2 regions of the Anaerosporomusa subterranea genome follow, and region 2 is predicted to be linked to the other one. Evidence: riboswitches for the same ligand, from Rfam matches in the RefSeq annotation. Region 2 holds a riboswitch; the other holds the start of a gene.
The links. Region 2 has a riboswitch for glycine ahead of AXX12_RS00380 (ABC transporter substrate-binding protein). Riboswitches for the same ligand answer to the same signal wherever they lie in the genome.

Region 1 (5,880 bases), on a different contig from region 2:
CCCCAATATAAAAGTCCTTTAATTCGGTTGTAGTTGCATTCAATAGATCGATAATTTGCTCTGCTCGTGTGCGTAGAAAAATCCCTGCTTCAGTCAGTTTTACCTTGCGCTTGCCTCTTTCAAACAACTGGACTCCCAATTGGTCTTCTAGTTCTTTCATATGTCGGCTTAGCGGCGGTTGTGCAATATGGAGACGTTTGGCCGCTGCTGTGATATTACCCTCTTCAGCAATGGCGAGAAAATACTTAATATCACGAATATCCACAATGAGTGCCTCCCAAAGATCGCCGGAGCGGTATTAATTTTTTGCGGCTAAAAAGCCAGATAAAGCACGAAGCTAATATTGGCCGCGAAAACGCGAAAGGCCGCATAGCGCCTGCACGAAGGGAACACGAAAAAAATAAACAATAAGCGTAAAGTGCTTAATGCGGTTCAAAATCGTTTCTCAGTTAGTAAAGATTACCGCAACAGCCTCTTTTGCCATACCTAATTAGTATGATAAGAAGCGAAAAATAGTATTTTACGCATAATAAAAGTCTTGATACAATCATATAGAAGACGAAATATTGAGTCAAGTGTGTTTTACATCTTTTTAACGTATAATTTTTTTAAAAAAGGAGAGAGGTGAACAAAAATGAGTCTGAAAATTCACGCCAATCGTTGCAAAGGTTGTGGCATCTGCGTCGAGTTCTGCCCGAAAAAAGTACTGGCTGTCAGCCAACTGGAAAAGGTTGAAGTAGTCAAAGAGAAAGACTGTATCATGTGCCGTCAATGTGAAATGCGCTGTCCGGACTTCGCCATTTTTGTACACAAGGAATAAAGGAGTGAAACAGAGTGTCCAAAGTTTATCTAATGCAAGGCAACCAGGCAGTCGCTGAAGGCGCAATTGCCGCCGGCGTTAAATTTTTCGGCGGTTATCCGATCACGCCGTCAACTGAAGTCGCTGAATCGCTAGCTAAAATGCTGCCAACTGTCGGCGGCAAATTCATTCAGATGGAAGATGAAATCGCCGGCATCGGCGTCATCATCGGCGCATCCCTAACCGGCATGAAAGTCATGACCGCTACCAGCGGCCCCGGCTTCTCCCTTAAACAAGAACTCATCGGCTATGCCTGTATTGCCGAAATCCCGATGGTCATCGTCAACGTACAGCGCGTGGGCCCCTCTACCGGCCAACCGACCGCACCGGCGCAAGGTGACGTGATGCAAGCCCGCTGGGGAACCCACGGCGACCATCCGATCATTGCCCTGACCCCGGGCTCTGTACCTGAGTGCTTTGACCTAACGATCAAAGCCTATGAATTCTCCGAGAAATACCGTACCCCGGTCATTCTGCTGCTGGATGAAATCATCGGCCACATGCGCGAGAAAATCGAGCTGCCTGACAACTATGATGAAATCGCCAAGCCGCAGCGCAAACTGCCGCAAGTTCCCCCTGAAGAATACAAAGCCTATCAAGCCGACGCTGACCTCGTACCTGCCATGGCTCCGTTTGGCAGCGGCTACCGTTGGCACGTCACCGGCCTGGTGCATGACGAATACGGCTTCCCCAATGGCTCACCGGCTGCCACCCAGAAATGTCTGGACCGGTTGCATGAGAAAATCAACAACAATCTTGACGACATAGTCCTCTATGAAAACTACTGCATGGACGATGCCGAAACTGTTGTCATCGCCTACGGTGGCACAGCTCGTTCTGCCTATGCCGCCGTCGACGCCGCCCGCGCTAAAGGCATCAAAGCCGGCCTGTTCCGCCCGATCACCATGTGGCCGTTCCCGGCAAAACAAATTGCCGAGATCGCTGGCAAAGCCAAACACATCATTGTTGCCGAAATGAACTATGGCCAATATGTCATCGAAGTCGAACGTGCCGTTGCCGGCAAAGCTCCGGTAACCCTCCACGCCAAATACAACAGTGAAGCGATTACGCCGGACGAGCTGCTGGCAAGAATCGAAAGCCTGAAATAACCGCAGAAAGGATGTGCACCCCATGGAAATGGAACAAATTATTGATAAATACTTCCGCCCCGGACGCCTGCCCCACATCTGGTGCCCCGGCTGCGGCAACGGCATCATCACCGGCGCTATCGTCAAAGCTGTTGACAAACTCGCTTTAGAAAAAAACGACGTAGCCGTTGTTTCCGGCATTGGCTGCTCCAGCCGCGCCTCCGGCTACCTTGACTTCAACACCGTCCACTCAGCCCACGGCCGCGCCCTGCCGGTAGCCACCGGCGTCAAACTTGGCCAACCACGGCTGAAAGTCATTGTCGTCACCGGTGACGGCGATGCTACCGCCATCGGCGGCAACCACTTCATCCATGCTGCCCGCCGCAACATCGACCTCACCGTCGTACTCTTTAATAACAACATCTATGGCATGACTGGTGGCCAATACTCACCGCTCACTCCAGCCAACTCCAAAGCAACCACCGCCCCCTACGGCACAGTTGACCGTCCCTTTGACGTCACCGAGCTGGCCAAAGGCGCAGGCGCTACCTTCGTTGCCCGTTCCACCACTTTCCATACCCAGCTGTTAGTGGATGTGATCGCCCAAGGCATCCAGCACGAAGGCTTCAGCCTCATTGAAGCTATCACTGCCTGCCCAATCTCTTTTGGTCGTCAGAATAAAATGGGCGGCGCTCCTGATATGATGAAATGGCAAAAAGACCGTGGCGTCATGCTGGCCGCCTATGAAAAAATGACTGATGAACAAAAAGAGGGCAAATTCCCGATTGGTGTTCTGTATAAAACCGAAGCGCCCGAATATAGCGCTGAATACGACAAAGTGATCGCCAGAGTCCAGAAAGGAGCGAAATAACATGCAGCAACTGCGCTTATCCGGAACCGGCGGCCAGGGGCTGATCCTGGCTGGCATCATCCTGGCCGAAGCAGCCCTGATGGACGGAAAACAAGCCATCCAGTCCCAGTCCTATGGCCCGGAAGCCCGCGGCGGTTCTAGCAAATCCGAGGTCATCATCTCTGAGGGCAAGATTCATTATCCGAAGATCACCGTACCAAACGTAGTCCTGGCTATGAGCCAGGAAGCCTGCAAAAAATACACGATTGATCTCCCTGCTGACGGCATTCTGATTACCGACAGCCTGTTTGTCCAGCAACTGCCTGACAAACAGTTTAAGAAGGTCTATGAACTGCCGATCACTCATACTGCCCAAGACAGTTTAGGTAAAGCCTTATTCGCCAACATCATCGCATTGGGCGCCATCGCCAAAATAACCGGCGTGGTCTCGATCGAATCGCTGACCAAAGCCGTGCTAGCCAGAGTGCCGAAGGGTACGGAAGCGGTTAATGAAAAAGCTCTAAAATTGGGCATGGATTTAGTTGGATAACAAATAATTTCTTGACACTAAAAGCGCTCAGCGGTAATATGTTGATTAGAAATTCTTTGAAAAATGAATAGGAATGATGGTTATGGGAGAGTCCGCAATTTGGCGGCGCCGATGGGGCAAAGCTTTGTTCAAACTCTCAGGTAAACATACTGTAACCGGACCGAACTCTGGAGAGTATGCTTCTTTGTTAAAGAAGTGTCACCGATGGGGCGCCTGTCGCAGGCGAATCTCTCAGGTATAAGGGACAGAGAACAAAAGTGTTTTTACACTTTTGTTTCTTTGTCCTTTTATTTTGCAAGAAAAGAGAGAGGTGGCTTTTATGTCAGCAAAGCAAACGCCGCTGTATGAGACGCATGTGCGTTATGGCGGCAAAATCGTTGAGTTTGGCGGTTGGTTGCTGCCGGTTCAATACTCCGGTATTAAGGAAGAGCATCACGCGGTAAGAACTAAAGCTGGTTTATTTGATGTGTCACATATGGGTGAAGTGCTGGTAAGCGGGCCAGACGCGTTGGCTTTTCTGCAAAAACTGGTGACAAATGATGTCGCTAAATTGCAAATCAATCAAATTCTTTACACGCCGATGTGTTACCTGGATGGGGGTACGGTTGACGATCTGTTGGTCTACAAGCAAGCTGACAATGAATATCTACTGGTCATCAATGCGGCGAATATAGAGAAAGATTGGCAATGGATGCAAGAAAATGTGAAAGGCTTTGAGGCTACACTGACCAATCTCTCTGATGCAACAGCGCAGTTGGCTCTGCAAGGACCGCTGGCAGAAACGATTTTAGCCAAGCTGACTGACGCGCCGCTAGCAGAAATCAAATATTATTGGTTTATGCCTGAAGTCAGCGTTGCCGGTAAAACAGTATTGGTATCACGGACCGGGTATACTGGAGAAGACGGCTTTGAAATCTATTGTAAGCCTGAGGATGCATCGTTTTTGTGGGAAGCGATCATGGAAGCTGGGCGGCCGTTCGGATTGCTGCCCGCAGGCTTAGGCTGCCGCGATACGCTGCGATTTGAAGCGTGCTTGCCACTTTACGGACACGAGCTGTCAGCCACTATGTCACCAATTGAGGCAGGTATCGGATTTTTTGTCAAGCTGGATAAAGGCGACTTTAACGGACGGGAAGTCTTACAAGAGCAAAAAACGAATGGAACGAAACGCAAGATCGTCGGTTTTGTCATGGTTGACCGCGGAATTGCCAGAGCTGAATATCCGGTTTTGGCTGCAGGCGTACATATCGGCGTAGTGACGACCGGCTCCTATACTCCTACACTTAATAAAAATTTGGGCTTAGCCCTAATTCAAGCTGATTATGCTAAAATTGGCCAAACGATCGAGATTGATATTCGTGGTAAGCAGCTTTCTGCTGAAATCATTGCTAAACCATTTTATAAACGAGAGGGGAAATAATCATGAGTATTCCGGCAGAACTGAAGTATTCTACAGATCATGAATGGGTTAGAGTAGAAGGGAACACAGCGATAATTGGCGTGACTGATTTTGCGCAGTCACAGCTTGGTGATGTCGTTTTTGTCGAACTGCCGAATGAGGGCGATTCAGCCAAAGCAGGTCAGCGGATATCTGTCATCGAATCGGTTAAGGCTGTTTCTGATATTATTAGTCCCTTATCTGGCAAAGTCATTAGAACTAATCAAGAACTCAACGATGCACCAGAATTGGTGAATCAATCTCCTTACGGCGACGGTTGGATATTAGTCATCGAACTTTCCAATCCGAAAGAACTAACTGGCCTTTTGGATGATGCTGCCTATAGCGAGATCGTTGAGAAGGGAGGCCACTAAGATGGGCTGGAGTTATCTGCCCCATACCGATAATGATCGCAAGGCAATGCTAGCGGCTATTGGCGTTGCTGCGACAGATGACCTGTTTCAAGATGTTCCGGCAAACCTGCGCTTAAACCGGCCGTTAGACCTGCCGCCCGCCTTGTCGGAACCGGAGCTGATCAAGAATTTGCAGGCGCTGGCAAAGGCAAATATCAGCATGGAAGATGCGGTATGTTTTCTCGGTGCAGGAGCTTATGATCATTTCATCCCCAGCGTGATCGACCATATTATCCGCCGCTCAGAATTTTACACAGCCTATACGCAATACCAGCCTGAGATAGCACAAGGCTATCTACAGGCGTTATGGGAATTCCAATCGCTGATCTGTGAAATTACCGGCATGGCAGTAGCCAACGCATCCATGTATGATGGCGGCACAGCAGTGGCGGAAGCGGCGATGATGGCTTGCGCGGCATCAGGCCGCAATAAGGTGATCACAGCCGCTGCAGTACATCCCCACTACCGGAATATTCTCGAGAGCTATGGACTAGACCGAGGCTTTATCAGCAGCGAGGCTGGCTTTGTTGATGGTGTAACCGACCGTGATCAACTAGAAAAAATGCTGGACGATTCCACGGCAGCCGTCATTATCCAGTCGCCGAACTTCTTTGGATCTATCGAAGATATTAAGACATTAGCACAAATCGCTCATGCGAGGGGAGCGTATCTGATTACTGTC
Region 2 (5,880 bases):
TATTCTAAAAAAGCTGCTCAACACCGGCTTGAAGTTCGGTACGGCTGACAGCTTTATTGCTAATTATCAGCCTACTCACCCGCAAACGACCAGCAGTTTTACGGCATTGCAGGATTACTTTTATGATAAAACTGCAACCTACTCGCCTGAACAGATTGCAGTCTTTTTGAGCCAGCTCTATGCCCGCTACGGTTATGGCGAGATGGCAACCTGCACTGCTTTTAAGTGGGATTGGAATCAAGGGTTGGTAGGGGTAAAGCATGCTGACCCCGTGCAATTAGAGGATATTGTCGGCTATGAACGCCAAAAACAGACGCTGATTGAGAATACGGAAGCTTTTATTGCCGGCAGACCGGCGAATAATGTGTTGCTTGTCGGCGCTAGAGGAACTGGCAAATCCACCTCTGTTAAAGCGTTGGCAAACCGTTATTACGATCAAGGGCTTCGGCTGGTCGAAGCATCGAAAAGAGATCTGGAGTGCTTGCCAGCCATCATGAATGCCTTGCGGCCGTGGGGCAAGAAGTTCATCGTTTTTCTTGACGATTTGTCGTTTGAAGAATTTGAGGTAGGCTATAAGAATCTTAAATCGGTGATGGATGGCGGTCTGGAGGCCAAGCCTGAAAATGTGCTCATTTATGCAACTTCGAACCGCAGACATCTTGTCCGCGAGGTTTGGAACGACCGTGCAGGCGATGAATTGCACAACCAGGACACTATCAACGAAAAGATATCCTTGTCAGACCGGTTTGGCATCACGCTGACGTTTGCTTCGCCCAATCAGGAAGAATACTTGAATATCGTCGAGAAAATCGCCAAGAAAAATGATATCCCATTGAGCCTGGCGGAATTGCGTTCGCAAGCCTTGCGCTGGGAAATGGCGCATTCCGGACGTTCCGGTAGACTTGCCCGGCAATTTATTGCCAATCTCTCTGGAAAAACAGTTGAAAAAGGCCGAGAGTAACTAGAAGATCCTGCAACCGGTGAGGGCTTGCAGGATTTTCTTACTTCAATAGTAAATATAGTCTCAAGATAATTTGAAAAAGGACGTGAATTTTGGTGAAAATGCCAGTACTATTTGTCGGACACGGCTCGCCGATGAACATCATCTCTGACAACACGTATACACGTAGCCTAACCGCCTTGGGCGAGACTATGGTTAGGCCCAAGGCGGTTCTTGTTGTATCGGCTCATTGGCAAACCAGAAAGACCTTTGTCAGCTCTGCTAAGACGCCGCCGACTATCTATGACTTTTACGGCTTTCCACCAGAGTTGTATCGCGAGAAATATCCCTGTCCGGGCGCGCCGGAGCAGGCTGAGTCAGTTCAGAAAGTGGCGCCAGGAGAAATATACGCAGATCCAGGCCGAGGCATTGACCATGCAGGCTGGGCGGTATTAAAATTTATGTATCCTGACGCCGATATTCCGGTCATGCAAATGAGTCTGGATGTAATGAAGTCACCGCGTGAGCATTATGAGCTTGGCAAGAAATTGGCAGCGCTACGTCATGAGGGAATATTGATTATCGGCAGCGGCAACATGGTGCATAATCTATCCAGGGTAAACTTTGAACACTTATATGGTGAAACGTATCCATGGGCTGTCGAGTTTGATCGTGTCTTAACTGAACTGATAGAAGCTGGCGATCACGACAGCTTGATTGCATATGACAGATTGCCCAACACCAAGCTGGCAATCCCTACTAATGAGCACTATCTGCCGATGCTGTACACGTTGGCACTCAAAGAAAAGACTGACACACTTGAGTTTATCTGTACAGACATGCAGAATGGCTCCATTTCGATGCGCAGCTTCATGATTACTGAGGCGAAATAAGAGTGGAAATGTGTGTGTCTTTAACGACGTCTCCCCCTCTAGAGAGCTATTGTTAGGGGCTTGACAATCGTCTGATCGGTGGTATACTTATCACATTGGTCGTCAAAATTTAATACTTGTGTCCATGTGAAGTCTGCGGGAAAGTGGCCTCGGCCTACCAAACCGTAGATGGATGGAACTCTGGAGAGCCCCTAGAAAGTAACTGTACTTTGCTAGGGCGCCGAAGGGGCAAGTCAACGGCGTAAGCTGCTGATGAAACTCTCAGGCAAAAGGACAGAGCAATCGGTTGCTGTGCGGATTTTTCGCATTGCATCGCTTTTGTCATTCTTCAGAGTCAAATCGTGTGATTTGACTCTTTCTGTTTTTAAAGTCAAATCACACGATGCAGAGAGAGCGAACCACAGAGTGCGCAGAGGCCACAGAGGGTACGCAGAGAGTTTCGAAAAGTTGCAATTGTGAAAGGGGTTTTTCTGATGAAACAATCTAGACTAATGGCAGCGGTGGTATTATCTATTTTTCTATTCACGCTTATTTTGAGCGGCTGTGGCGGCGGTTCAGCCTCCAAGGATATTAAGATTGGTCTCTTAAATGAAATGACAGGCGGCAACGCGACCTTTGGCACTTCGTCAGCTAATGGCGCAAAAATGGCGATTAAAGAAGCCAATGCCAAGGGTGGCGTCCTCGGTAAACAGATTCAGGCTGTTATTGCTGACAATAAAAGTGAACCGTCTGAGTCGGTCAATGCCATGACCAAACTGGTGACTCAAGACAAAGTCGTGGCCGTAACCGGGATCTTCGCTAGCTCGAATGCGATTGCCGCATCGAGTGTGGCTGAAGCCAGCAAAATGCCATTTTTAGCGGTGGGTGCGACCAACCCGAAGGTTACGGTAGATGAAAAGAGCGGCAAAGTTAAAGACTACACCTTCCGCGTCTGTTTCATTGATCCGTTTCAAGGAACAGTGGGCGCAAACTTTGTTCTGAGTACGTTGAAACTCAAACAAGCTGCGGTTTTGATTGATAGCAGCAGCGATTATAGTAAAGGCCTGGCGGCATTCTTTAAAGAAGCATTCACTAAGGGTGGCGGCAGCATTTTGGCAGAAGAATCCTATCTGCAAAAAGACCAGGACTTCAAGACCATCCTAACCAAGGTTAAGGCACTTAATCCACAAGTCATCTATGTACCAGGCTATTATGAAGAAGTTGGTAAAATCGTTAAACAAGCTCGTGAACTGGGAATCACAGCCCCGATTATCGGTGGCGACGGCTGGGATTCGCCGAAACTGGTAGAGATCGGCACGGCACCTGCCTTGAACAATACCTATTTCACCAACCATTACTCAGTGGATGACACCAGCGCTGCTTCCAAGACCTTTGTCGAAGCCTATAAAAAGGAATATGGTCAAGCGCCAGATGCGCTGGCAGTGCTTGGTTATGATGCCGCTAATGTACTGATTGACGCGATTAAACGCGCCAACAGTACGGAAGCTGCTAAAATCCGTGAGGCATTAGCCGCGACGAAGGATATCGCGGCAGTCACAGGATCGACCACCTTAAACGCATCACATGACGCAGTTAAGAGCGCGGTAATCATCGAAATGAAGGACGGCAAACAAATGTATAAGGCGACAGTTAAACCGTAAAAAATAAACTCCTGCTATGGTGACTAAATCTTAGCAGGAGTTTATTTTTATCATTATTATGATTGCCAGGGATTTTTTTGCTACGTTAATGCTTGACAAAGTTCTTCCTGGTGCTATAATTGTAACATCGATTATTAAAAATTAAATACTTGTGTCCATGAGAAGTCTGCGGGAGAGTGGCCTCAACCCTACTGAACCGTAGATGGATGGAACTCTGGAGAGCCCCTAGAAAGTGACTGTACTTGCTAGGGCGCCGAAGGGGCAAGTCGGCGGCGAAGGCTGCTGATGAAACTCTCAGGCAAAAGGACAGAGCAATCGTTGCTATGCGGGATGTTCCGCATCGCTTCACAATTGTCACTCTCAAGAGTCAAATCGTGCGGTTTGGCTTTTTCTGTTTTTAAAGCCAAATCACACGGAAGGGCAGGCTCCTGTGCCTGCCTCTTGAGGGCCCGCAGAGGTTGCGGCAAATTTCCTAATAAAGAGAGGAGTTTTCTAATGAAAAAATCAGCATTTCTAACAGCAGCAGTCATATCAATCCTACTATTCACGGTTTTCTTGTCCGGTTGCGGCGATTCGGTTTCCAAAGAAATCAAAATCGGTGTGTTAAATGAAATGACTGGCGGAAGCGCAACCTATGGGGCATCATCAGCCAATGGCGCCAAGCTGGCGTTCAAAGAAGCCAACGCCAAAGGCGGCGTACTTGGCAAGCAGATTGTTGCCGTTATTGCTGATAATAAAAGCGAACCCTCCGAATCTGTCAACGCCATGACCAAGTTGGTCACTCAAGATAAGGTAGTGGCTGTAACCGGACTTTTCACCAGCTCAAACGCGATTGCGGCATCTAGTGTGGCTGAATCCAACAAAATACCGCTGCTATCGGTTGGCGCCACCAATCCTAAAGTTACAGTTGACGAAAAAACCGGCAAAGTCAAAGACTACACCTTCCGCGTTTGCTTCATTGACCCGTTCCAAGGAACTGTTGGCGCGAATTTTGTACTTAATACGCTAAAACAAAAGCAAGCAGCGATCCTGATTGATAGCAGTAGCGATTATAGTAAAGGTCTGTCCGCATTTTTCAAAGAAGCGTTCACTAAAGGCGGCGGCAGCATCGTTGCCGAAGAATCCTATTTACAAAAAGACCAAGACTTTAAAACCATCCTGACCAAAGTGAAAGCGCTGAATCCGCAAGTTCTCTATGTACCAGGCTATTATGAAGAAGTTGGTAAAATCGTTAAACAAGCCCGTGAACTGGGAATCACAGTCCCAATTGTCGGCGGAGACGGCTGGGATTCGCCGAAACTGGTGGAAATCGGTAGCCCGGCTGCACTGAATAACACCTACTTCACCAACCATTATTCAGTTGAGGATACCAGCCCGGCGTCGAAAACCTTTGTTGAAGCCTACAAGAAAGAATACGGTCAAACACCAGATGCGATCGCCGTGTTGGCCTATGACGCTGCTAATGTGATGCTAGACGCGATCAAACGCGCTAATAGTACCGAACCCGCCAAAATTCGCGCAGCACTGGCCGCAACCAAAGATTTTCCGGCAGTAACCGGTGCAACGACTTTGAACGCGACTCATGACGCAGTCAAGAGCGCAGTGATTATCGAAGTAAAAGACGGCAAGCAAATGTATAAGGCAACGGTTAAGCCGTAACACGACTGAAACACCACCTTTTGCGGTGGTGTTTCTTTTTTAAAAGCAGGTATTTAGCCGCTGAACTACGAACCTCATCAGGGAATAGGGAACGACAATGGGGTACAATGATGGCTACAAATATTTCCGGCGAACAACAGATGCTGCGCCGACGCTGGCTGGTGTGGGTTCCTGCTGCGCTTAGTTGCTGGGTTGTCTATTTCCATCGTGTCGGAACAGGGGTTGTCGCAGACAATTTAATGCGGGATTTTGCCATTGAGCGGGCATCTGATCTGGGAATATTAGCTTCTATTTATTTTTATACCTACGCTTTGGCGCAAGTCCCGGCTGGAATTCTTGCCGACTATTTTGGACCGCGGCTGACGATCAGCATCGCTATGCTCGTGTCTGCTGTCGGCGCTTTGCTTTTCGGTTGGACAGATACGCTCAGCGGTCTATATCTCGGTCGATTTCTGGCCAGTTTAGGAGTTAGCTTAATCTATGTCAATATTGTGAAGATACACGCCGAATGGTTTAGAGCCAGGGAATTCGGTACAATGTCCGGCTTGATCGTACTGGTCGGTAATGCCGGATCGTTGGCGGCTGCAACGCCGCTGGCCGTTGTTGTGGAAGCTCTTGGCTGGCGGTCATCTTTTTATATGATAGCGGTATTTTCACTTTTGATGGCGCTATTGTGTTGGCTTCTCATTCGCAACCGGCCGACTGACATTGGTTTACCAAGCATAGCGGCAATCGAGGGACGGGAAGG

Region 1: another riboswitch for glycine. It lies ahead of gcvT (glycine cleavage system aminomethyltransferase GcvT); the one in region 2 lies ahead of AXX12_RS00380 (ABC transporter substrate-binding protein).

Annotation. Positions count from the first base shown of each region.
Region 1 is NZ_LSGP01000020.1:282,045-287,924, forward strand. Features, by position in the region: gene AXX12_RS13695 (LysR family transcriptional regulator) at 1-265, opposite strand, end outside; gene AXX12_RS13700 (4Fe-4S binding protein) at 635-820, shown strand; gene AXX12_RS13705 (2-oxoacid:acceptor oxidoreductase subunit alpha) at 835-1,968, shown strand; gene AXX12_RS13710 (2-oxoacid:ferredoxin oxidoreductase subunit beta) at 1,997-2,818, shown strand; gene AXX12_RS13715 (2-oxoacid:acceptor oxidoreductase family protein) at 2,820-3,347, shown strand; glycine riboswitch at 3,421-3,509, shown strand; gene gcvT (glycine cleavage system aminomethyltransferase GcvT) at 3,667-4,767, shown strand; gene gcvH (glycine cleavage system protein GcvH) at 4,770-5,159, shown strand; gene gcvPA (aminomethyl-transferring glycine dehydrogenase subunit GcvPA) at 5,161-5,880, shown strand, end outside.
Region 2 is NZ_LSGP01000001.1:95,963-101,842, forward strand. Features, by position in the region: gene AXX12_RS00370 (ATP-binding protein) at 1-961, shown strand, start outside; gene ygiD (4,5-DOPA-extradiol-dioxygenase) at 1,063-1,833, shown strand; glycine riboswitch at 2,004-2,120, shown strand; gene AXX12_RS00380 (ABC transporter substrate-binding protein) at 2,307-3,473, shown strand; glycine riboswitch at 3,678-3,793, shown strand; gene AXX12_RS00385 (ABC transporter substrate-binding protein) at 3,969-5,132, shown strand; gene AXX12_RS00390 (MFS transporter) at 5,240-5,880, shown strand, end outside.